One region of the Amycolatopsis sp. EV170708-02-1 genome, then DNA from elsewhere that is predicted to be linked to it. Evidence: riboswitches for the same ligand, from Rfam matches in the RefSeq annotation. Region 1 holds a riboswitch; each other region holds the start of a gene.

What was found. Region 1 has a riboswitch for S-adenosylmethionine ahead of thrC (threonine synthase). Riboswitches for the same ligand answer to the same signal wherever they lie in the genome.
Region 2: linked by a shared signal. The riboswitch ahead of MJQ72_RS14515 (methionine ABC transporter ATP-binding protein) and the one ahead of thrC (threonine synthase) in region 1 are both predicted to bind S-adenosylmethionine.
Region 3: linked by a shared signal. The riboswitch ahead of MJQ72_RS27230 (aminotransferase class V-fold PLP-dependent enzyme) and the one ahead of thrC (threonine synthase) in region 1 are both predicted to bind S-adenosylmethionine.

The regions. Positions count from the first base shown of each region.
Region 1 covers NZ_CP092497.1:6,804,315-6,811,355, forward strand. The annotation lists gene lepA (translation elongation factor 4) at 1-281, opposite strand, end outside; gene MJQ72_RS30945 (class I SAM-dependent methyltransferase) at 395-982, shown strand; gene MJQ72_RS30950 (VOC family protein) at 979-1,353, opposite strand; partial or broken gene MJQ72_RS30955 (EamA family transporter) at 1,377-2,281, opposite strand; gene rpsT (30S ribosomal protein S20) at 2,615-2,875, shown strand; gene holA (DNA polymerase III subunit delta) at 2,925-3,908, opposite strand; SAM riboswitch class I at 4,044-4,176, shown strand; gene thrC (threonine synthase) at 4,190-5,455, shown strand; gene MJQ72_RS30975 (ComEC/Rec2 family competence protein) at 5,492-7,041, opposite strand, start outside.
Region 2 covers NZ_CP092497.1:3,115,210-3,122,250, reverse strand. The annotation lists gene MJQ72_RS14525 (ABC-F family ATP-binding cassette domain-containing protein) at 1-1,432, opposite strand, end outside; gene MJQ72_RS14520 (4-(cytidine 5'-diphospho)-2-C-methyl-D-erythritol kinase) at 1,500-2,465, opposite strand; partial or broken gene MJQ72_RS14515 (methionine ABC transporter ATP-binding protein) at 2,588-3,596, opposite strand; SAM riboswitch class I at 3,810-3,900, opposite strand; gene rsmA (16S rRNA (adenine(1518)-N(6)/adenine(1519)-N(6))-dimethyltransferase RsmA) at 4,148-4,984, opposite strand; gene MJQ72_RS14505 (GNAT family N-acetyltransferase) at 5,025-5,606, shown strand; gene MJQ72_RS14500 (DUF222 domain-containing protein) at 5,754-6,776, shown strand; gene MJQ72_RS14495 (resuscitation-promoting factor) at 6,835-7,041, opposite strand, start outside.
Region 3 covers NZ_CP092497.1:6,042,150-6,049,190, forward strand. The annotation lists gene MJQ72_RS27215 (RluA family pseudouridine synthase) at 1-339, opposite strand, end outside; gene lspA (signal peptidase II) at 336-899, opposite strand; gene MJQ72_RS27225 (hypothetical protein) at 896-1,501, opposite strand; gene MJQ72_RS27230 (aminotransferase class V-fold PLP-dependent enzyme) at 1,521-2,876, opposite strand; SAM riboswitch class IV at 2,909-3,023, opposite strand; gene MJQ72_RS27235 (M23 family metallopeptidase) at 3,152-3,835, opposite strand; gene MJQ72_RS27240 (potassium/proton antiporter) at 3,967-5,445, opposite strand; gene MJQ72_RS27245 (helix-turn-helix transcriptional regulator) at 5,558-6,241, opposite strand; gene MJQ72_RS27250 (penicillin-binding transpeptidase domain-containing protein) at 6,286-7,041, opposite strand, start outside.

The DNA of each region.
Region 1 (7,041 bases):
AAGTCCACGTGGCCGGGGGTGTCGATCAGGTGCAGGACATGGTCCTGGCCGTCGACCTTCCAGGGCAGGCGCACGTTCTGCGCCTTGATGGTGATCCCGCGTTCCCGTTCGATGTCCATGCGGTCGAGGTACTGAGCGCGCATGGCCCGCTCCTCGACCACGCCGGTGAGCTGCAGCATCCGGTCGGCCAGGGTCGACTTGCCGTGGTCGATGTGCGCGATGATGCAGAAGTTCCGGATGAGCTCCGGGGGCGTGAAGGTCGTGTCGGCGAACGTCGTCAACGGGTTTCCTCGCGAAGGTCGGGGTGTGCCACCTCTATGCTCCCATGCCGCTCCGGGTGCGAGTGGGGGTCATCCCCGATGCGGCCCGTGATGAGCTGTGGTGCCCTCGAAGTATGAGTACTTCACTGTCCCAGATGCTCGACCGGACGTTCGGTCATCCACGGGGGCTGCTCGGCCGGATCGGCGGGCGGGCGATGGCGCACGGCAACGCGGCCACCGAGCTTCGCGTCGTCGAGCTGGCCTCGATCGAGTCCGGCGAGACCGCCCTGGTCGTGGGCCCGGGCCCCGGAGTCGGCCTGCGGGCCACGGCCGAACGCGCGGGCCGGGCGATCGGTGTCGACCCCTCCCAGGAGATGCTTGCCCGCTCTCGCCGCCGCTGCGGCGACAAGGTGGAGTTGCGGCAGGGCACCGCGGACTCCACAGGTGAGCCCGACGACAGCGTCGACGTGGTCCTGAGCGTCAACAACGTGCAGCTGTGGGACGACCGGGCGGCCGGGTTCGCCGAACTGTTCCGGGTGTTGCGCCCCGGCGGCAGGCTGTTGCTTTCGTCGCACGAGAAGTGGCTGCCGGTGTCCCGGCACGAGCTGGCCGACGAGGCCGCCGCCGCCGGCTTCGTGGATCTGCAGACCTGGACCTGGGAACCGCCGGGTTTCGGCACCTCCCTCGCCGCTCAGCTGCGCGCGATCAAACCCTTCGGCTAGCGCGGATCAGTGCGCAACGGGTGCTCACGCGGCACTTCGACCAGCACGATCCTGGTGCCGTCCGGGTCGGCGATCCACGCTTCGTCCAGCCCCCACGGCTCACGCCGCGCGCCGCGAACCGGCTCCAAGCCCTTCCGCGCGAGCTCCTCGAGCACCGCGGGCAGATCCCGGACCTGGAGCCACAAGGCGACGTCAGGCGTCGGGCCGGTCTCTCCGGTACCGACGATCTCGATCGACCCGTTCCCGGCGAAGAACACCGTCCCGCCGGGGAACTCCTTGTCGATGGCCAGGCCCAGGGTGTCCCGATAGAACGCCGTCGACACGTCGAGGTCCTTCGGGTGGATCAGCACCCTGCTGCTCAGCACGTCCATGGCTCAATCCCTACCGGATGGGTTCAGGCCATCGCAATCGCGGCGATACCCGCCAGCACCACCACCGATCCGGCCAGCCGGCGGACGGCGTTCGCCTCGCCCAGGACCAGCCAGGCGGCGATGCCGCCCAAGACGATGCTCAGCTCCCTCGCGGGCGCGACGAGGCTCACCGGGGCGACCTGGAGGGCATAGAGCACCAGCAGGTAGGCGACCGGCGAGAGCACGCCGACGATGACGACCTCACGTTTGTGCTCGCGCCAGAGCCACGAGACCTCCTCGCGGTCCTTCAACGCATACGGCGCCATGAGCAGGCTCTGCACGATCGCGCCGGTTCCGAAGTACACGATCGGCGGGACACCGAGGCCCGTGACCGAATGCGCGTCCCACAGCGTGTAGGCGGCGATCGTGAGGCCGGTCAGCAGGCCGTAGACCAGGCCTTTTCGTCGAGCGACACGATCGGCGGCGCCGACGTGGGCCGGTGCTCGCCCGGTGCCGATCACCAGCACCCCGGCGACCACGAGGAACGCGCCCACCAGGCCGAGGATCCCGGCCGCTCGCCGAGCACCACGACGGCGGCGAGCACCGAGATCAGCGGCCCGGTCCCGCGGGCGACGGGGTAGACGACGGACAGATCTCCGACGGCGTACCCCCGCTGGAGAACGACCCCGTAGGTGACGTGGAACACCGCGGTGACGACTGCGGCGAACAGCCAGGTCCACTGTGGACGTTGTGGTTCCACGGCCAGGGAGACCGCCATGACGGGGACGAGCAGGATCGCGGAAAGGCTGTAGTACGCCCAGACGAACCGGGCTCCGCCACGGCGGATCCGCTTGGCGGCGAGGTTCCAGCCCGCGTGGATGACGGCGGCGATGACGACGAAGGACAGAGCGGTGGCGTTCACAACGGACCTTTCACGTTTTCCGCGCATGCGGAAAACCCGGTCCTCCAGGCTTTTGTCCCGTCAGATGAACGGCGGTGCGTCCGGCTCCGCCGATGGTGCCGCTCGGACCGGTCCCGTCTGCCCTGATTGTGTGTTTTCGCTGAACGGGCAGGCGGCGGAACCCTAGGCACTACGATCTTCACCGTACCGCAAGCACCCCTCCCGAGGCTGCCGCGAGCCGCGCCGGGACGGCTGTTAAGCTTGCCTTTCACCGTCGTGTGGCATTCCGTCATGGAGGAAACCCGCGCCGCTCCCACGAGCACGCAGGGCCGGTCACAGCGCGGCGGTGAAACCACCGAGAGATTCAAGAGGAGCGCCCCCGTGGCCAACATCAAGTCGCAGATCAAGCGCATCACCACCAACGAGAAGGCGCGTCAGCGCAACCAGGCGATCCGGTCCTCGGTGAAGACCGCGATCCGCAAGTTCCGCGAGGCGGCCGACGCCGGCGACAAGGCCAAGGCCCTGGAGCTGCAGAAGGACGCGGCGAAGAAGCTGGACAAGGCCGTGACCAAGGGCGTTCTCCACGCCAACCAGGCCGCCAACAAGAAGTCCGCGCTGGCGAAGCGCGCGAACTCTCTCTGATCGGCTTTCGAAGGGCCCGGCGACGCGAGTCGCCGGGCCCTTCGACGTTTCAGCGGCTTGTGCCGTGAGCGGCGACGACCTCCAGGACGGCACGCTCCAAGGCGTACTCCGGATTGGCCGCGACCCCTTTGACCTCGGCGTTGAGCCGGGCGACCACCCGCATCGCGGTGGCGAGCCCGTCCTGGCCCCAGCCGCGGGCCTGCCCCTGCGCCTTGCGCACCTTCCACGGCGGCATCCCCAGCTCACCCGCCATCTGGTTCGGGTTCCCGCGACCGGCGCCGGACACCCGCGCGATCGTGCGGACGGCGTCGGCGAGCGCGTCCGCGACCAGGACGTGCGGTACGCCCAGCTGCATCGCCCAGCGCAACGACTCCAGCGCCGCCGCCTTGTCACCGGCCACGGCCTTCTCGGCGACGGCGAAACCGTTCACATCCGCGCGGCCACGGTGGTAGCGCCGGACCGCCTGCTCGTCGACCGTTCCGCCGGCGTCCGCGACCAGCTGGGTCGCCGCCGACGACAGCTCCCGCAGATCCGACCCGACGGCGTCGATCAACGCGAGCACGGCCGCACCGTCGATCTTCCCGCCGACGCGGCGGACCTCGTTGCGGACAAAGGATTCCCGCTCGGCGGCCTTGGTCAGCTTCGGGCACTCGACGACCTCCGCGCCTGCCTTTTTCAAGGCGGCGGGGAGCCCTTTCGCGGCCTTGCTCCGGCCACCTCCGCTGTGCACGACGACGAGCACGATGCCGTCGGCGGGCGCCTTGACGTAGGCCATCACCCCGTCGGCGAGCTCCTGCGAGATGTCGTGCGCGGACTCGAGGACGATCACCCTGCCCTCGGCGAACAGCGAAGGGCTGACCATTTCCGCGAGCGCCGGGACTGTGAGGTCCGACACCCGGATCCGGGTGAGATCCGCCGTCGGATCGGCCGCTTTGGCCGCGTCCGAAGCGCTGCGGACCGCACGTTCGATCAGCAGCTCTTCCTCACCGAGAACCAGGACCAGCGGCGATGGGGCGGAAGCTTGCGTCGTCACGGTGACGATCCTGCCACTCCTCCTCTCGTGTGCTTTGTCCGGTGATGTGTTCCGGGCACGGTGGCCCCACCTGAGGCTCATGTCGTACGGTGTTGGCGAGGCGACGCGATGACACGCGTGCCGACAATCGAATACCGCTCATCCAGAGGGGCAGAGGGAACGGCCCGATGAAGCCCCGGCAACCGGCGTCAGCCTGTCATCCCGCGATCGCGGGGTAGCTGACGAACACGGTGCCAATTCCGGCCCGCCACGGCGGGGCAGATGAGGAAAGGAACCTCGCGATGACCGCAACCCTCGGCACGACCTCCACCACCAAGACCCCGGATCTCGGACCGGCCGTCGAACTGGTGTCGAAGGAAGAGGGACACCGGCAGCCGCTCGCCCCCGAATTCGTTTCCGCCGAGGACTTCTCGCCGCTCGAGGTCGCCTACGACTTCGGCCGTGTGCGCCGCGAGGACATCGAAGCCGGACCGAAGAACATCTGGCGCTACAAGAAGCTCCTTCCCGTTCCGTCGAACGTCGAAGAGATCCCCAACACCGAACCCGGCGCCACCCGCCTCATCCAGGCCGACAGGCTCGCGAAAGCCTTGGGCGTCAAGAAGGTCTGGGTCAAGGACGACACCGGGAACCCCACCCACTCGTTCAAGGACCGCGTGGTCGCCGTCGCACTGGCCGCCGCACGCGAGTTCGGGTTCGACGTGCTGGCCTGTCCGTCGACCGGCAACCTGGCCAACGCCGTCGCCGCCGCGGCGGCCCGCGCCGGCTGGCGGTCGGTCGTGCTGATCCCGAAGACCCTCGAGCGGGCCAAGATCCTCACCACCGCCGTGTACGACGGAGACCTGATCGCGGTCGACGGCAACTACGACGACGTGAACCGGCTCGCCACCCAGCTCGCCGCTGAGCAGGAAAGCTGGGCGTTCGTCAACGTGAACGTCCGGCCCTACTACTCGGAAGGCTCCAAGACGCTGGCCTTCGAGGTCGCCGAACAGCTCGGCTGGCGGCTTCCCTCCCAGATCGTGGTGCCGATCGCCTCCGGTTCCCAGCTCACCAAGGTGGACAAGGGTTTCCGTGAGTTCGGCCAGCTCGGGCTCGTCGACGAGACGCCGTACAAGGTGTTCGGCGCGCAGGCCACCGGCTGCTCCCCCGTCTCGGCGGCCTTCCGCGCCGGGCACGACGTCGTCCAGCCGGTCAAGCCGGACACGATCGCCCGGTCGCTGGCGATCGGCAACCCGGCCGACGGCCCCTACGTCCTCGACGTGGTCAACCGCACCGGCGGTGCGATCGAAGACGTCACCGACGAAGAGGTCGTCGAGGGCATCAGGCTGCTCGCCCGCACCGAGGGCATCTTCACCGAGACCGCGGGCGGGGTCACCGTCGCGACGGCCAAGAAGCTCATCGAGACCGGCAAGCTCAACCCGGACGAAGAGATCGTCCTGCTGATCACCGGGGACGGCCTCAAGACCCTTGACGCCGTCGAAGACAAGATCGGCCCGAAGGCCACCGTCAGCGCCTCGGCCGACGCGGTCCGCGAGGCTCTGGGGATCTGAGGGGCTCGGGGCATCCGAGTTCCCCGCCGGCCCGCCTCAGGAACGAGGCGGGCCGCGGGGCTCACCCCGGCGTACCAGGGCGAGGCCTCGCGCGTCGGCGACCACCGCGGTGTCGCCGTCCGTGTCCGTCCTGGCGACCGACGCACCGACGGCCACCAGGCTGTCCAAAGTGGACTTGTTCGGATGACCGTAGGTGTTTCCGGCGCCGACGCTCACCAATGCGGCACGTGGCGCGACGGCGTTGAGGAAATCCGGTGCCGTGTAACGACTTCCGTGGTGCGGGACCTTGAGGATCTCGGCGCGCAGATCGGCGCCCTCGGCCATCAGGTCCGCCTGCGCGGCGAGCTCGATGTCGCCTGTCAGGAGTAACCGGCCCGCCGGGGTTCCCGCGCGCAGGACGACGGAACCGTTGTTGATCACCGTGCCGTCCTGTTCCCGAATCGAGCGCCGGCTGACATAGCGCGGTCCCAGTACGTCTAGTGACAACGCCTGCCACTCCAGCCGCTGTCCGATCTCCAGCTCCAGCAAGGGAATCCCGCGGCGTGCCGTCTCGTCCGCGACCTGCTGCCACGCCCAGGCGGGAGCCCGGCCCGGGCCGACGGCGACCGCTCCGACCGACCGGCCGTCGAAGACGGATCCGAGACCGCCGATGTGGTCGGCGTGCAGATGACTCAGCACGATCAGCGGCACGCGGTCCACGCCGAGCCTGCTCAGGCATTCGTCCACCGGCCCCGGTTCCGGCCCGGTGTCGACCAGGATCGCCCTCCCCTGCTCGCCCGTGGCGAGGACGACGGCATCGCCTTGTCCGACGTCACAGGCAACGGCGTGCCAGGCCGACGGCGGCCATGCCGGTGCCAGCACCCGCACCGGTACGAAGACGACCAGCCCGGTGGCCAACGCGATGGCCAGCAGGATCCTGCCGTGCCGCAACCGGATGACGACGAGCAATACGGCGAGCAGCCCGGCCGCCAGAAGCCCGCCCCACCAGCCGTCCGGCCAGTCCACGACCGCTCCCGGCGCCCGGGCGCCGTGGCGGGCCACGGTGATGAGCCAGCTCGCCTCGGGTTCGGTCAGGCGGATCAGCAGTCTGCCCGCCGACGGCCACCACGGTCCGACGGCGGTGGCGAGCACGCCGAACACGGTGGCCGGCGCGACCACCGGCGCGGCGAGCACGTTGGTCAGCACCGAGACGAGGCTGACCGATCCCGCCATGCCCGCGATGACCGGCGCCGTCATCACGAACGCGGCCAGCGGGATGGCCAGCCCCTCGGCGTAGCCGGCCGGAACACCGCGTCCGACCAGCCACTCCGCCCACCTCGGCGCCAGCAGTACGAGCCCGGCGGTGGCGAGCACCGACAGCGCGAACCCGAAGTCGGCGGCCATCGCGGGATCGGCCACCACCAGCCCGGCCACCGCGAACGCCAGCGCGGGCAGCGCCGAACCCCGGCGCCCCAGTGCCAGCGCCAGCAGCCCGACCGCTCCCATCACCCCGGCGCGGAGCACGCTGGGCGCGGGCCCGGCGAGGACCACGAACCCGGCCAGCCCCACGGCGGCCGCGGCGGCGGAAGTCCGCGGCCCGACCCGGA
Region 2 (7,041 bases), 3.7 Mb from region 1:
CCCCGAACAGGGCCACGATCGTGTCGCAGACGCGTTCCACCAGGTACCGGTCGTGCGAGACGACGACGAGGCTGCCCGGCCAGGAATCCAGCAGGTCTTCGAGCTGCTGCAGGGTGTCGATATCGAGATCGTTCGTCGGTTCGTCGAGCAACAGCACGTTGGGCTCGGCCATCAGAAGCCGGCACAGCTGCAGACGGCGCCGTTCGCCACCGGAAAGGTCTTCGACCGGCGTCCACTGCCTCGCCGCGGGGAACCCCAGCTTTTCGGCGAGCTGCGAAGCGGTGAGCTCCTGCTTGCCGAACACGACCCGGCCGGACACCTCTTCGATCGCCTGCAGCACGCGCAGATCACCCGGCAGGTCGTCGAGCTCCTGTCGCAGGTGCGCGAGGCTGACCGTCTTGCCTTGGATGCGTCGGCCCGTCTCGGGCTCCTTGTCGCCGCCGAGCAGCTTGAGGAGCGTCGTTTTGCCCGACCCGTTGACACCGACCAGACCGACCCGATCGCCGGGCCCGATCCGCCAAGTGACGTGATCGAGCAGGGTGCGGTCGCCGACGGTCAACGTGGCGTCCTCGATCTCCAGCACGGTCTTCCCCAGCCGCCGACGCGCGAACGCCTGCAGCTCGACCGAGTCACGCGGCTCCGGCACATCGGAGATCAGCGCCTCCGCCGCCTCCACGCGGTAGCGCGGCTTCGAGGTCCTGGCCTGCGGGCCACGGCGCAGCCACGCGAGCTCCTTACGCGCCAGGTTCTGCCGCTTTTCCTCGGCCGTCGCCGCCAGCCTCGCCCGTTCGGCCCGCGCGAAGATCCAGTCCGCGTACCCGCCTTCGTACTGCTCGACGCGGCCGTTGGTGACCTCCCAGGTCAGGCTCGCGACCGTGTCGAGGAACCACCGGTCGTGGGTGACGACCACGACCGCGATCTTGCGGTTCAGCAGGTGATCCGCGAGCCAGCGCACGCCTTCGACGTCCAGGTGGTTGGTCGGCTCGTCGAGGACCACGAGGTCAAGTTCACCAGTGAGAGCGGCCGCCAGCGCCACCCGGCGGCGCTCGCCACCCGACAGGTTCGCCGTTTCCTTCTCGACGCCGAGAGCGGTGATCCCCAGACCGTCCATAATGGACCGGACTCGCGCGTCAGCGGCCCACTCGTGCTCCGCGCCATAACGCTCCAGCACGACATCTCCGACCGTACTGCCGGCGGGGAGCTCGGTCCGCTGGGTGACCACGGCCATCCGCAAGCCACGGACCTGACTGACACGTCCCGTATCCGGCTCGCTGATCCCAGCGAGCACCTCCAGCAGCGTCGTCTTCCCACCCCCGTTGAGGCCGACGACACCGATACGCTGCCCCTCCGCCACACCGAGCGAAACACCGTCGAGCAGCGGGCGCACCCCGAAGGACTTGCTCACCGACTCCAGGTTGACCAAGTTGGCCATGCCTCAGCCGATCCTTTCCACAAAGCTTGCACCACAACGAATTAGTCGATGTCCATTTCGGACACCCTCAGGCGTGCACCCGCGGCGGCGACGGCCGCGGCGCGTCATCGCCGCCGACCAGCCGGGCTCCGGGCACCGGCCCGTGCGCGACCCGCACCGTGCGGCAGACACCCGCACCGGACAGCTCCGCGGCGACCTCGACGGCCGACTGGGCATCCGCGCACAGGAAGGCGCAGGTCGGCCCGGATCCGGAGACGGTGCCGGCGAGCGCACCCGCGTTGACCCCCGCCCGCAAGGTGCGACGCAGCCCCGGCCGCAACGAAACGGCCGCCGCCTGCAGGTCGTTGCCGAGAAGCAGCGCCAGCTGCCGCGGGTCGCCGGACGCCAGCGCCTCGACCACCGGAGTGTGCGAACCGATCCGCGGCGGGCTGCCCTCCTCCCGCAACCTGTCCAGCTCGCCGAACACCCTCGGAGTCGAAAGACCACGCTGGTCGAAGGCCAGGACCCAATGGAAGGTGTGCCGCGACAAGACCGGCACCAGCTGCTCACCTCGGCCGGTCCCCAACGCCGTCCCGCCGTAGAGCGCGAACGGGACATCGCTGCCGAGCTTCGCGGCGATCCCCGCCAGTTCGTCTCGGGAGATGTCGAGCTTCCAAAGCGACGCGAGTCCCACCAGGGTCGCGGCCGCGTCGGCGCTGCCGCCGGCCATGCCGCCCGCTACCGGGATGCCTTTGCGCAGTACTACCCTGACCTTGGACTCGCCGTCCGCCTTGCCGACGTGGGCCGCCAGTGCCTGCGCCGCCTTCCAGGCGAGGTTGTTGGCCCCTGTCGGTACGGAGCCCTCGCCTTCGCCGTAGACCTCGACGCCGGGGTCCTCGGTGACCGCGACGGTCACCTCGTCGGTCAAGGAAAGCGCCTGGAACACGGTCACCAGTTCGTGGTAGCCATCCGGGCGTACGTCACCGACCGACAGGTGCAGGTTGACCTTGGCGGGAACCCTGACGATTACTGGGGGCGGTACGACGGCGAGCACCCGTCAAGCCTACGTGGCCGCTCCGCCTGCGCTGTCACCAGGAGAAAAGAGAACAGGGCGAGTCGGACACGAACGGGCCGCCCGGGACCGATTTCGTCCTGAGCGGCCCGTTCGTGGAGGAATCAGGCGGCGACACCCTGCGGTCCGCGGACCGGGTGGGTCACGTGGCCGCCACGTTCGGCGATCCAGGCGAGCGCGGCGTCCGCGCGCTCACCGCGCACACCGAGGCGGAACCGGCCGACCGGCGTGTCGCCGATCCGGGTCAGGCCGCCCCCGATCGTCGCGAGCTCGACGTCGAAGCGACCGGCAGCCTCCGGAAGCAACGCGCCGACCGAAGCGAAGCCGACGAGCACGACGTCCACCGCGCGGTCGTACTTCGAGGCCTGCGCCCGCCCGGTCTCGATCGCGGGAAGAAGCGCCTGCGCGGTCCGGCTGTTCGGGTCGGAGACCAGGTCGAGCACGGTTCCGCGTTCGATGATCGCGCCCGCCTCCAGAACCGCGACGTCATCGCAGACACGGCGAACCACGCCGGCGTCGGGAGTGGTGAGCAGCACGGTGACTCCGAGCTCGGCACGTGCCCGGTCGAGCACGGTCAGGACCGCTCCGGACTCCTCGGCCTGCACACCCGCGGTCGGGTCGTCGGCCAAGAGCACGGACGGCCCGGCGGCCAGCGCCTTGGCGATGGCCACTCGGCGAAGCTGCCCCTCGGAAAGGTCCCCGGCCGCTGTCCGGCCCGGGGGTGAGCCCGACCAGATCGAGCAGGTTACCGACCCGGTTGCGACGCTGCGGCCCGTCGAGACCGAGCTGTTCGAGCGGCGAAGCGATGTTGCCGGCGATGGTGCGCTCGGCGAGCAATTCCGGTTTGGTGCTCACGACACCGACCTGCCGCCGGATTTCGCGCAGACGGCGTCCGTCGAGGGTTCCCGTGTTGAGGCCGTCGAGGCGGACGACGCCGCGGTCGGGACGCTCCTGAAGGCCGATGCACCGGGCGAGGGTCGACTTGCCGGAGCCGGCCGGGCCGACGACCCCGAACAGCGAGCCCGCTTGGATGTCCACGCTCACATCGCGCAGCGCGACGACGGGATTTCCGTTGAGGGGAAAGGATTTGGACAGGTTTTCGACAGTGATCACGAGAGGCTCCATGCGAATGGGGCGCCGCATCTTTCGAGCGCGCCGACCGTCACCGAGTAGCCGTCCGGAAACGGACGGGTTTCAGAGGTAAGGGAGAAGGACTCAGGCAGTAACGGTGGAGCGTCGACACGCACTTACCGTGCGGCGACCTTCATCGACGACACGTCGCCTGGTCAGCAGGAGCGGGTGGGTGACCCTGTTCATTAGGCACAGCCTCCATCGGTCCTGGCTGTAGCACCTGCCCTGTGGAGGGTGGTTGCTGCGACTTCGGCGAGCCAGGTCTCTCAGTCGCTCGGGATGGCTCACTGAGTAAAACCGATCCCACTGGATGAAAGCAAGCGCGTAGGCGCAGATCACACGTCTGGTCGCGTCCATTATACAGGATGCGCTGTCCACATATTGGAACACAGGCAGGCGTCTCCGACTTGCTTCAGGCGCGCTACCTGCTAAGACAATGCCGGCCTATACAGCTTGAGAAGAAGACTTACGCACTCGTGCTGACCTAGCCACGACGACGTCCACGCGGTGCCGGTCACACCTGGGGCGGGCGGTCAACCGGCGGCCGCCGCGATCCGCGCGAACTGGTGAACATCCAACTGCTCACCGCGGGTCTTGGGGTCGATACCCGCCTTCTCGAGCAACTCCCCCGCTCGTTCGGCGGAACCGGCCCATGACGCCAACGCGGCGCGCAAAGTCTTCCGCCGTTGGGAGAAGGCGGCGTCGACCACCGCGAACAATCGTTCCCGGTCCACCGGCGACACCACGTCACCCCGCTCGAAAGCGACCAGCGCGGAGTCCACGTTCGGAACAGGCCAGAACACCGCCCGAGGCACCGCGGCGACCTTGCGTGCCTTTCCGTACCACGCGAGCTTGACGCTTGGCACGCCATAGGTCCGGCTCCCGGGGCCGGCCGCCATCCGGTCCGCGACCTCGGTCTGGACCATCACGAGGCCACTGGTCAGCGACGGCAGCTCGGCAAGCAGGTGCAGAACGACCGGAACCGCGACGTTGTACGGCAGATTCGCGACGAGCGCAGTCGGACGCGCGGGCAGGTCGTCCGCCGTGATCCGCAACGCGTCCGCGCCGACGACCGTCAGCCGTTCGGCCCCACCCCGTTCGGCCACGGTGTTCGGCAATCGCCCCGCCAGCACGGGATCGATTTCGACCGCGACGACCTCGGCGCCGGTCGCGAGCAGGCCGAGGGTCAGCGAGCCGAGGCCCGGCCCGACCTCCAGCACGACGTCGCCTTCGCCGACCCTCGAAAGGTCGACGATGCGTCGCACGGTGTTGGGATCGTGCACGAAATTCTGGCCGAGCTTCTTGGTCGGACGTACGTCCAGCTCGGCCGCCAGCGCCCTGATCTCCGCAGGACCGAGCAGTTCAGTCACCCGACGATCGTAACCAGCGCCGGTAGGCCACGATTGGCCGGTGGACGACGTCGTACTCGAAGGCGAGAAAGTCCGGCTGCGCGACTGGAGGCCAAGCGACCTCCGGCCGCTTCGCGAACTACTCGACCCAACGCGGCCATGGCACGAGACGAACGGGCCCTACTTCGGCACCCCGACAGCGGCGGCCGCCGACTCGACGGCACGCGAGCTCACCAACTCCAAGGCCGAGCCCGCCGATCCCCGCACCAGCCTCGCCGTATGCGACCTGAGGGACGGCAGGTTGATCGGCAGGGTCAGCTGGTACTGGGAAAGCAGGCAGACCGACTGGCGGCGAATGGGGTTGGTGATCTACGACGAGCAGTACTGGGGCGGCGGGTACGGCACGGACGCCCTGCACCTGTGGACGACCTACCTGTTCGCTCGCACCGACACACTCCGCCTGGACTTCGCCACGTTTTCGGGGAACCCAGGGATGATCGCCGTCGGCCGGCGGCTGGGATTCGTCGAGGAAGGCCGGTTCCGACGCGCTCGACGCTGGTCCGGGGGCGTGCACGACGCCGTCGTCTACGGGGTGCTCCGCGAGGAGTGGGACCAGCTGAGCCACTCGAGCACGGAGCCGTGATTCCGCCCCCACCATCCGTATGGCGTTTTCGAACCGACACGTATCCCACTCCCGTGTGATCGGCGCAGGTCAGCGCAGCCGGAGCGTAATGATCATCCACCCGATCGATACCGTGCATTCGTTCGAATCTGCCTCGACAATCGAGGGATGACCAGCACAAATATCCCCAAGGCCTTCCCGCTCAACCTGCCGGAAGGTGACGCCGAACTGCTCCTCGACGAGTTGCAGACGCGGCTACGCGAAGGGCGACGTCTGTTCGCCGAAGTCGGCCAGATCCTGGCCGAGATCGAGTCACGTGGTGTCCGGGACCTCTACGGATACAACTCGATCGCCGTCTTTTACGAGCATGTGGCTCGAGTACCTCGAGCGGAGGCTCAGAAAGTGACCGGCAGAGCGCTCGCGCTCAATTCGAGACGGGCGCGCGACGGCACGTCGATCGACCCCGTCGCGCCATTGACCGGTGTGTCGGCCGGCACCGGCGCGTTGGCCGAGGCCGGTATCGACCGGATCGTCACTGTCATGAAGAGGCTGCCGGACCACCTCGACGCGGACGAACGACTCGAGGCCGAAAGGGGCCTGGTCGAACTCGCGGGTGTCGCGAGACCGCGTGACGTCACGATGGCAGGCACCGACCTGCTCGCGCGACACGACCCGGACGGGAAGCCCAAAGAGGACCCCGGGCCGAAACGTCAGCGAAGCGAATTCTGGTTGCGCCAGAAACGGACCGGCCGCTGGGACATGCGCGGAGATCTCGATCCCGAGACAGGCGCCCGTCTGAACGCACTCCTGGTGCCGCGTGCGTATCCGGCTCCCGGCGAAGAAGCCGACGACCGTGCTCCGGCGGAGAGACGCGGCGACGCGTTCGCGGAGATCGTCGATCTCGCGGAGGCCGGTCCGGACATCCCCGTTCCCCGTCAGACCTCGGAGCGGGTCGCAGAGGAGCCTCAACCCGCACAGCACGCCGAGGAACCCGCCAGCCGCCCTAAACCCACCCAGGCGCCACCACAGGGCCACCAAAGCCCTTACCGCGGCGGCGAAGGCGTTCGAGAGGGCAACGCGGCTGAACGATCCCGGAATGTGGCCCACATGCGGCCCCCTCGATGGTGGGCACGACTGTCGAGACCAAGACCGGGGAATGTGACGCAGCCACAGAAGCCTCTAACGGCCTGAAGGCCACCTTGCGGGCAAAACCCACAGGTGACCTTCAGGAAAGGAGGTTGATCTGGCGTCAGGCCTTCTTGCCGCAGTGCGGCCAAGCGCCGTAACCGCCACGGTCCTCGCGGACCTTCTCGGCGACCGCGATCTGCTGGGCCTTGCTGGCCTGGTGCGGGTACGCGGCGTACTGGTCGCCGCCGTAGGCGTCCCAGGTGCTCTTGTTGAACTGCAGGCCACCGTAGTAGCCGTTGCCGGTGTTGGCGGACCAGTTCCCGGTCGA
Region 3 (7,041 bases), 760 kb from region 1:
GACGACGGTCGGCCCGGTCCAGCCCGGGCTCGGGTGCACGGCGACGCCGACCGGCTTCGAGATCACCACGATGTCGTCGTCGTCGTGCAGGATCTTCATGCCCTCGACGGGCTCCGCGACGACCTCGATGGCCGAGGCCGGATCGGGCAGCGTCACTTCGAGCAGTCCGCCGGCGGTCAGCCGGTCCGACTTCCCGGCGGGCTTGCCGTCGAGATAGATCTCGCCGGATTCGGCCAGTTCCGCCACGACGGTGCGGGAAAGTCCCAGCAGTTTCGCCAGCCCCGCGTCGACGCGCATTCCGTCGAGCCCGTCGGGGACGGGCAGCATGCGCGCGCTCATTCGGTCGCCGCCTTCTTCTTGTCCTTTGTGGATGTTCCGTCGTAGTCCTTGCCCAGCAAGGAAAGGATCACGATGAGCACACCGCCGACGCAGATCGCGGAGTCGGCGACGTTGAAGATCGCCCAGCCCTGCCCGTTCGGTGCGAAGGCGGAGATCATGTCGACCACGTGCCCCTGCAGCGGGCCGGGGGCGCGGAAGATCCGGTCGGTCAGGTTGCCGAGCGCGCCGGCCAGCACCAGGCCGAGCCCGATCGCCCAGCCGACCGAGCGCAGCCGCCGCGACAGCCAGACGATGGCGATCACGACGGCGATCGCGACCAGCGCGAGCACCCAGGTCAGGCCGGTCGCCATCGAGAAGGCGGCACCGGGGTTGCGCACCAGCTGGAAGTACACGAGCCCGCCGAGGAACTCGACCGGCTGCCTGCCCTCCAGCGTGGACACGGCGATCTGCTTGGTGAGGAGGTCGATCCCCCACAGCACCGCGGCGACGACGAACACCACGGCGACGCGCTTCTTGGGCAGCGGCGGCGACGGTGGCGCGGTTTCGGGCTCTGTGCTCACTCCCCCATTGTCCACTGAGCGTGTTCAGGCCTCCCCTTCGGCCTGCTCAGCAGGGCCGCGAACGCTCCGGCGAGCGCGACCAGCGACGAAAGCACCAGCGCGAGCTGTCCCTGCGCGAGCACGACCGCGCAGAGCGCGAACGCCACGGCCACGATCAGCACCAGCACGCTGCGGTCCAGCCAGGCCAGCAGGACCAGGCCAAGCGTCAGCAGGAGCGCGCTCCGGGTGTCGCCGTCGAGGTCGAACTCCCAGTAGCCGACCAGATCGGCCAGCGCGATGGCGACCAGTACGCCGAGCGCGATCGCGACGACCTTCCACCACCGCATGGTCTTCGTCCGAAGGGCGTAGAACAGCACCGTGCCGAGGTAGACCGCGAAGACGGCGAACAGCCAGTTGTCCATCCTGCCGATGGCGCCGGCCGAAACCGCGGTCAGGGGCGTCCCCACGCTCTGGACGGAGCCGAACATGCCGCCGTCCCCGTAAGGCACGTAGGCGAACCACCCCTCGGACCGGCGCGTGCCGACGGACAAGGCCACCACGGCCAGCTGGGCGAATCCCAGCAACGCCAGCGGAAACCAGTAACGCGGTCGCTCGTTCCCCATGCGGGGTGAGGGTAGTGGCTCAGGCGCAGAACGGAGGCAGTTCGCGCGGATCGTTCTCCGGCACCCAGCGGCCTTCCGGCTTCTCGTACTGCCAGCGCGCGCCGCGGGCGACGATCTGGCGCAGCGCCAGCACGATCCGGTCCACGTGTTCGGTGGTGCTGCCGAGGCCGAGGCTGACGCGCACGGCCTGCTGGCCCGTCGAACCGGCGACGGCGATCAGCCGCTTGGTCGCCACGTGCGCGCAGAAAGCGCCGTCCCGCACGCCGATGCCGTACTCCGCGGAAAGGACCGCGGCCAGCCAGCCGGGGTCGAAACCGTCGACGACGAAGCTGAGCGTGCCGACGCGGTCGACAGGCGCGTCGAACAACCGCAGTTCGGCGAATCCGGGGATGGCGGCGAGGCCGCGACGCAGCCGCGCGAGCAGTTCCTCTTCGTGGGCGACGATGCCGTCCCAGGTCGCGGCCAGCGTCTCGCAGGCGACACCCAGCGCGTAGACGCCGACGGTGTTGGGGGAACCGGCTTCGTGCCGCTCGGCACCGGAATTCCAGACCACACCGAGGTTTTCGGAGTCACGGGTGACGAGTTTCGTCGCGCCGCCGCCGGCGAGGTACGGCTGGGCCGCACGCAGCCAGTCGGCGCGGCCGATCAGCGCGCCGGCGCCGAACGGCGCGTACAGCTTGTGGCCGGACAGCGCGACGTAGTCGACGTCCAGTTCGCGCACCGAGATCTTCCGGTGCGGCGCGAGCTGCGCCGCGTCGAGCGCGATCCGGGCGCCGTGCCGACGTGCCACGGCCGCGATCTCCTTGACCGGCAACAGTTCCCCGGTCACGTTGGAGGCACCGGTGAGGACGACCAGCCGCGGGCCCTGCGGGCAGTCGGCGAGCGCTTCGTCCACAGCGGACACCGCGGCGAGGCGGGTGCGCGGCGTCTCGACGCGGCGGACGTTCGGACCCTTCCACGGCAGCAGCGCGGCGTGGTGCTCGGTGTCGAACACGACGACCGACGTGTGCTTCGGCAGGCTGCGCGCGAGAAGGTTGAAGGAATCGGTGGTGTTGCGAGTGAACACGACGGTGTCGGTCGATCGCGCGTCGACGAAGTCCCGCAGGATTCCGCGCGTGCGCTCGTAAAGCTTGGTCGAAACCTGCGAGGCGAACCCGGCCCCGCGGTGCACGCTGGCGTACCAGGGCAGGAATTCGTCGACCGCGGCCCGCACCTTGTCCAGACAGGGGGCGCTCGCCGCGTGATCGAGGTTGGCGTAGCCGATGTCTCCGCCGGTGACCAGCGGAACCCGCAGATCGGCGCAGGCGACGGTCGGGATTTCGTGCGTGGCAACGGTTTCAGCGGAAACACCGGTGCGTTCGAGAGCGAGGGTCATCGTCATCCTCCGGGCCAGGGGACCCGGCGAGGATCCCGCGCTTGCCCGTCGCACCGCGCGACGAGCCAGGTCCTCACCCGGGGCACCCCACCGCGGAAGGAGGGTTGCCGGTCAGCTAGCCGGGGCTTGACGCTGACACTCGTGACCTACGGACGAAGTTAGCGGATGGGCGGGCGATCGAGCCAGCCCTCGTCCGCATCTTGAGACGCCGCTCACGTCGTCCGCGAGCGGGGATAACCGCTGCCCGGCGCCGCGCCGCGCCGGGCAACGGCAGGTCAGACCCGGAATCGGCCGGGCAGCGGGACGGTCGCGCGGGAGGAGACCTCGGTCGCGGTACCCGAGTACTGATCGGTGCCCGCGGTGAACTGCCAGCCGCCGAAGGTCTTGCCGTCGACGGCTTCGCCGTAGGCCTCGGCGACCTTGGTCGAGACCTCGTCGTAGGACAGGCCGTTCCAGTTGCCCGCGCCGACCCCGAAGTCGCGCGAGTCGCCGCCCTGGGCGGCGGCCGTGGGCAGGGTCCACAGGGTGAAGTGCACGTGGGCGCCGGTGCTGCTGCCGCCGCAGGGCAGCGCGTTGCCGGTGCGGCCGAGGGCGTCGCCCGGGGCGACCTTCTGGCCGTCGGTGACCGAAATGTTCTCCATGTGGTAGTACCCGGTGCGCCAGCCGCCGTCGTGGTCGACGGTCACCCAGTCGCCGCCGGAGCAGTGCTGGATCCGCACCGTGCCCGCCAGCGGGGCGCGGACGGTCTTGTCGCCCGGGCTGAAGTCGATGGCGTTCTTCACCCCGGACGTGCCGTTGTCCGAGTGGATCCCCGCCGAGTAGACGGACTGGCCCGTGTCGAAAGGCAGCCCGAAGGCGGGAAAAGCGCCGGCCGCAGTAGCCGTCGGGGCGGCGATAACCACTCCGACGAGTGCCAGAGTGGCCCCCAGGCCAGCGAACCGCGCAGGAAGTTTCGTCACCGTGCGTACTCCTTACCCCGTGACACTCACCCATTCGATGGAGTCGATTGCGGGGAAAGTAATCCAAAAGGAGTACAAATGGGAAGAAGTTTCTGAGATCACCCGACGAACAGCTGGTGCCGGTTCGTGACCTACTGGCCGGATTCGCCCTTCCACCTGGCGAGGCGGCCCGCGCGGTCGACGGCCCGCAGGCGTCGTTCGGCCGCGTCACGGGCTTCGGCGGTGGTCACGACGAGTAACTGGTCGCGCTCCTGAAGCCGGGTGTTCTTGTTCGGCGTGAAGCCGGACCCATCGCGGACGAGGAGGCTGATCGTCGCTCCCACCGGCAGCCGCAGTTCGGCCAGGTACACGCCGTGCATCTTCGATCCGGTGTTGATCCGGACCTGCAGGAGTTCCGCGCCCATCTCGTCGAGCGGCGCAGAGTCGACGTCGATCTCGTGCGCTTCGGCGTGCTGGGCCAGCCCGAGCGCTCGCGCGAGCGGGGTCAGCGTCGCCCCTTGGAGCAGCGTCAGCACGATGACCAGCACGAACACCGCATCGACCAGCTCTTGCGCGCCGGGCACCCCGGACGACAGCGGGATCAGCGCCAGCACGATCGGGACCGCTCCGCGCAGCCCCGCCCACGACAGGAACACCTGTTCTCGCCAAGGGATCTTGAACGGCAGCGCGGACAGGAGCACCGACAGCGGACGGGCGAGCAACAACACGACCGCGCCCGCGACCAGGCCCTGGACCAGGCTCTCGAAGATCCTGCTCGGCGAGGCGAACAGGCCCAGCAGCACGAACAGGCCGATCTGCGCGAGCCAGCCGAGCCCTTCGGCGAAGGAGAGCGTGTCCGAGCGGTGCGGCAGCTTCGAGTTGCCCAGCACCAGGGCCGCGACGTAGGTGGCGAGCAGCCCCGACGCGTGGGCGAGCTGCCCGCTCGAATACGCCACGACGCACACCGCGACGGTGGCCAGCGGGTACAGACCGGTGGCGGGAAGCGCCGCCCGGCGCAGCGCGAACGCCCCGCCCCAGCCGAAGGCCAGGCCGATCACCAGCCCGGCGGCGAGTTCGTAGACCACCAGCAGCGGCAGCGACCAGTCGACGGTCGCCCCCTCGGCGAGGACGACGACGGCGATGTAGGCCGGGGCGTCGTTGATCCCGGACTCGATCTCCAGCGCGCCCACGAGCCGCTTCCCGATCCCCGCCGATCTCAGCACGGAGAAGACCGCCGCGGCGTCGGTCGAGGCGAGCACCGCGCCCCACAGCAACGCCATCCGCCAGTCCAGGCCCAGCAACCAGTGCAAAGCCGCGCCGGTGACCGCGATGCTCACCGCGACGGCCACTGTGGACAGTGCGATTCCGATGCCCAGCGAGGGTTTCACGGCCGTCCACCGGGTGGTGAGGCCACCTTCGGACAGGATCATCACCAGCGCGGCGAGGCCGAGCGACTGGGTGAGCTCGGGGTTGTCGTACTGGATGCCGAACCCGGCTTCGCCGAGCAGGACACCCATCCCCAGGTACAGCAGGAGCGAGGGAAGGCCGACCCGGATCGACACCCGGACGGCGATCACGGCGACGAGAAGCACCGCACCACCGGTGCCGAGGATGAGCGGGAGCTGCTCCATGTCGCCTCCCGTTCCGGTCGCCGTGAGGGCTCCAGAATAGTGAGGCGGTGATCGTCACACGTTCGTGTACCGGTCGGAAAGCGCCCGGATAACCTGTGTTACAGACTGTCCATTAGGGACTGCGCAGGGCCACCAGGTCGACACCGAGTTCCGCGAACGGCTTTTCCGCCGCGGGCAGGACCTTCACCGCGCGGTTGCCCTCACGGGACAACCAGCCGGCGCTCACTCCGTGAGACAGTAACGCCGCGGGGACCCGGCCTGCCAAATGATCACGTCGAACCGTCCAATCGAGACAGTCACGCAGCATCGGACGGCGACCGCCGTCGATCTCCACCCCGAACGCGCCGAGCACCTCGCGTCCGCGACCGGTCAGCGTCAGCCCGTCGGCGTCGTCGATCAGCCCGGTGGCGAGCATCCCGTCCCGCAGCGCGACCCCGACCGTCCCGGCGAGGTGGTCGTAGCAGGTCCTGGCGAACTCGAGCCGCTTCGCCCGCACCGAAGACTTCAGCCCCTTTACCGGCCGGTGCTCCGCGTGCTGTGCCAGGTGCTCGATCAGCTCCGCCACCCGGGGGTCGGCTATCCGGACGTACCTGTGCCTCCCCTGCTTGACCCGCACGACGAACCCGGCGTCGGTCAGCTTCGTCACGTGCTCGCTCGCCGTCGACGTGGCCACCTCGGCCGCGCCCGCCAGCTCGGTCACCGTCCAGGCGCGGCCGTCGAGCAGCGCGAGGCACATCGACGCGCGGCTCGGATCGGCGAGCACGGCCGCGACCTCGGCGAGTGCGATCGTTTCCATGCGTCCACCGTAGAAGACCCACGCTTCGGCGACGGCCGAACTCCTCAGCCCGCCAGGAACTTCGCCGCCAGCTGGACCGCGGGCTTGGAATCGTTGGACCCTTCGAGCATGACGGCGAAGGCGACGTCCCCGCGATAGCCGACGAACCAGCCGTTGGCGTCCGCGCCCGACCCGAACTGCGCCGTGCCGGTCTTGCCGAAGACGGCCCCGCTGCCCTTCAACGCTTTCGCGGTCCCCGTCGTGCAGACCTCGCGCATCATCGCGCGGACCTGGTTCAGCACTCCCGCCGGCGGGGCCTGGTACCCGGCGTTGACCTTGGTCTCCAGCCCCTGCCAGAGCTTCGGAACCACCGGCTTCCCCGTCGCGACCGTCGCGGCCATGAGCGCCGCGCCCAGCGGGCTGACCTGCACCCTGCCCTGGCCGATCCCGGCCTCGACCTGCTCGTCACCGCTGCCCGACGGCTCCACCTTCCCGGCCTCCGTCGACAGTCCGGGGATCTCGAAGTCGGCGTTGAGGCCGAGCTGGCTCGCGGCCTTCGCGAGGCCGTCCGCAGGCAGCTGCCCGGCGAGCCGCCCGAAGGTCGTGTTGCACGACGCGGCGAACGCCGTCTTCAGGGAAACGGTCCCCAGGTCGAACCCGTTGTCGTTCTTGAGCGTACGGGTGCCGATCTGCTCGCTGCCCGGGCAGGGCAGCGGGGAGTCGGCGGTGACGCTGCCCTGCTGCAGCGCTGCGGTCGCCGTGGCGATCTTGAAGGCCGAGCCCGGCGAGTACAGGCCGTTGAGCGCCTTCGGCTGGTTCCC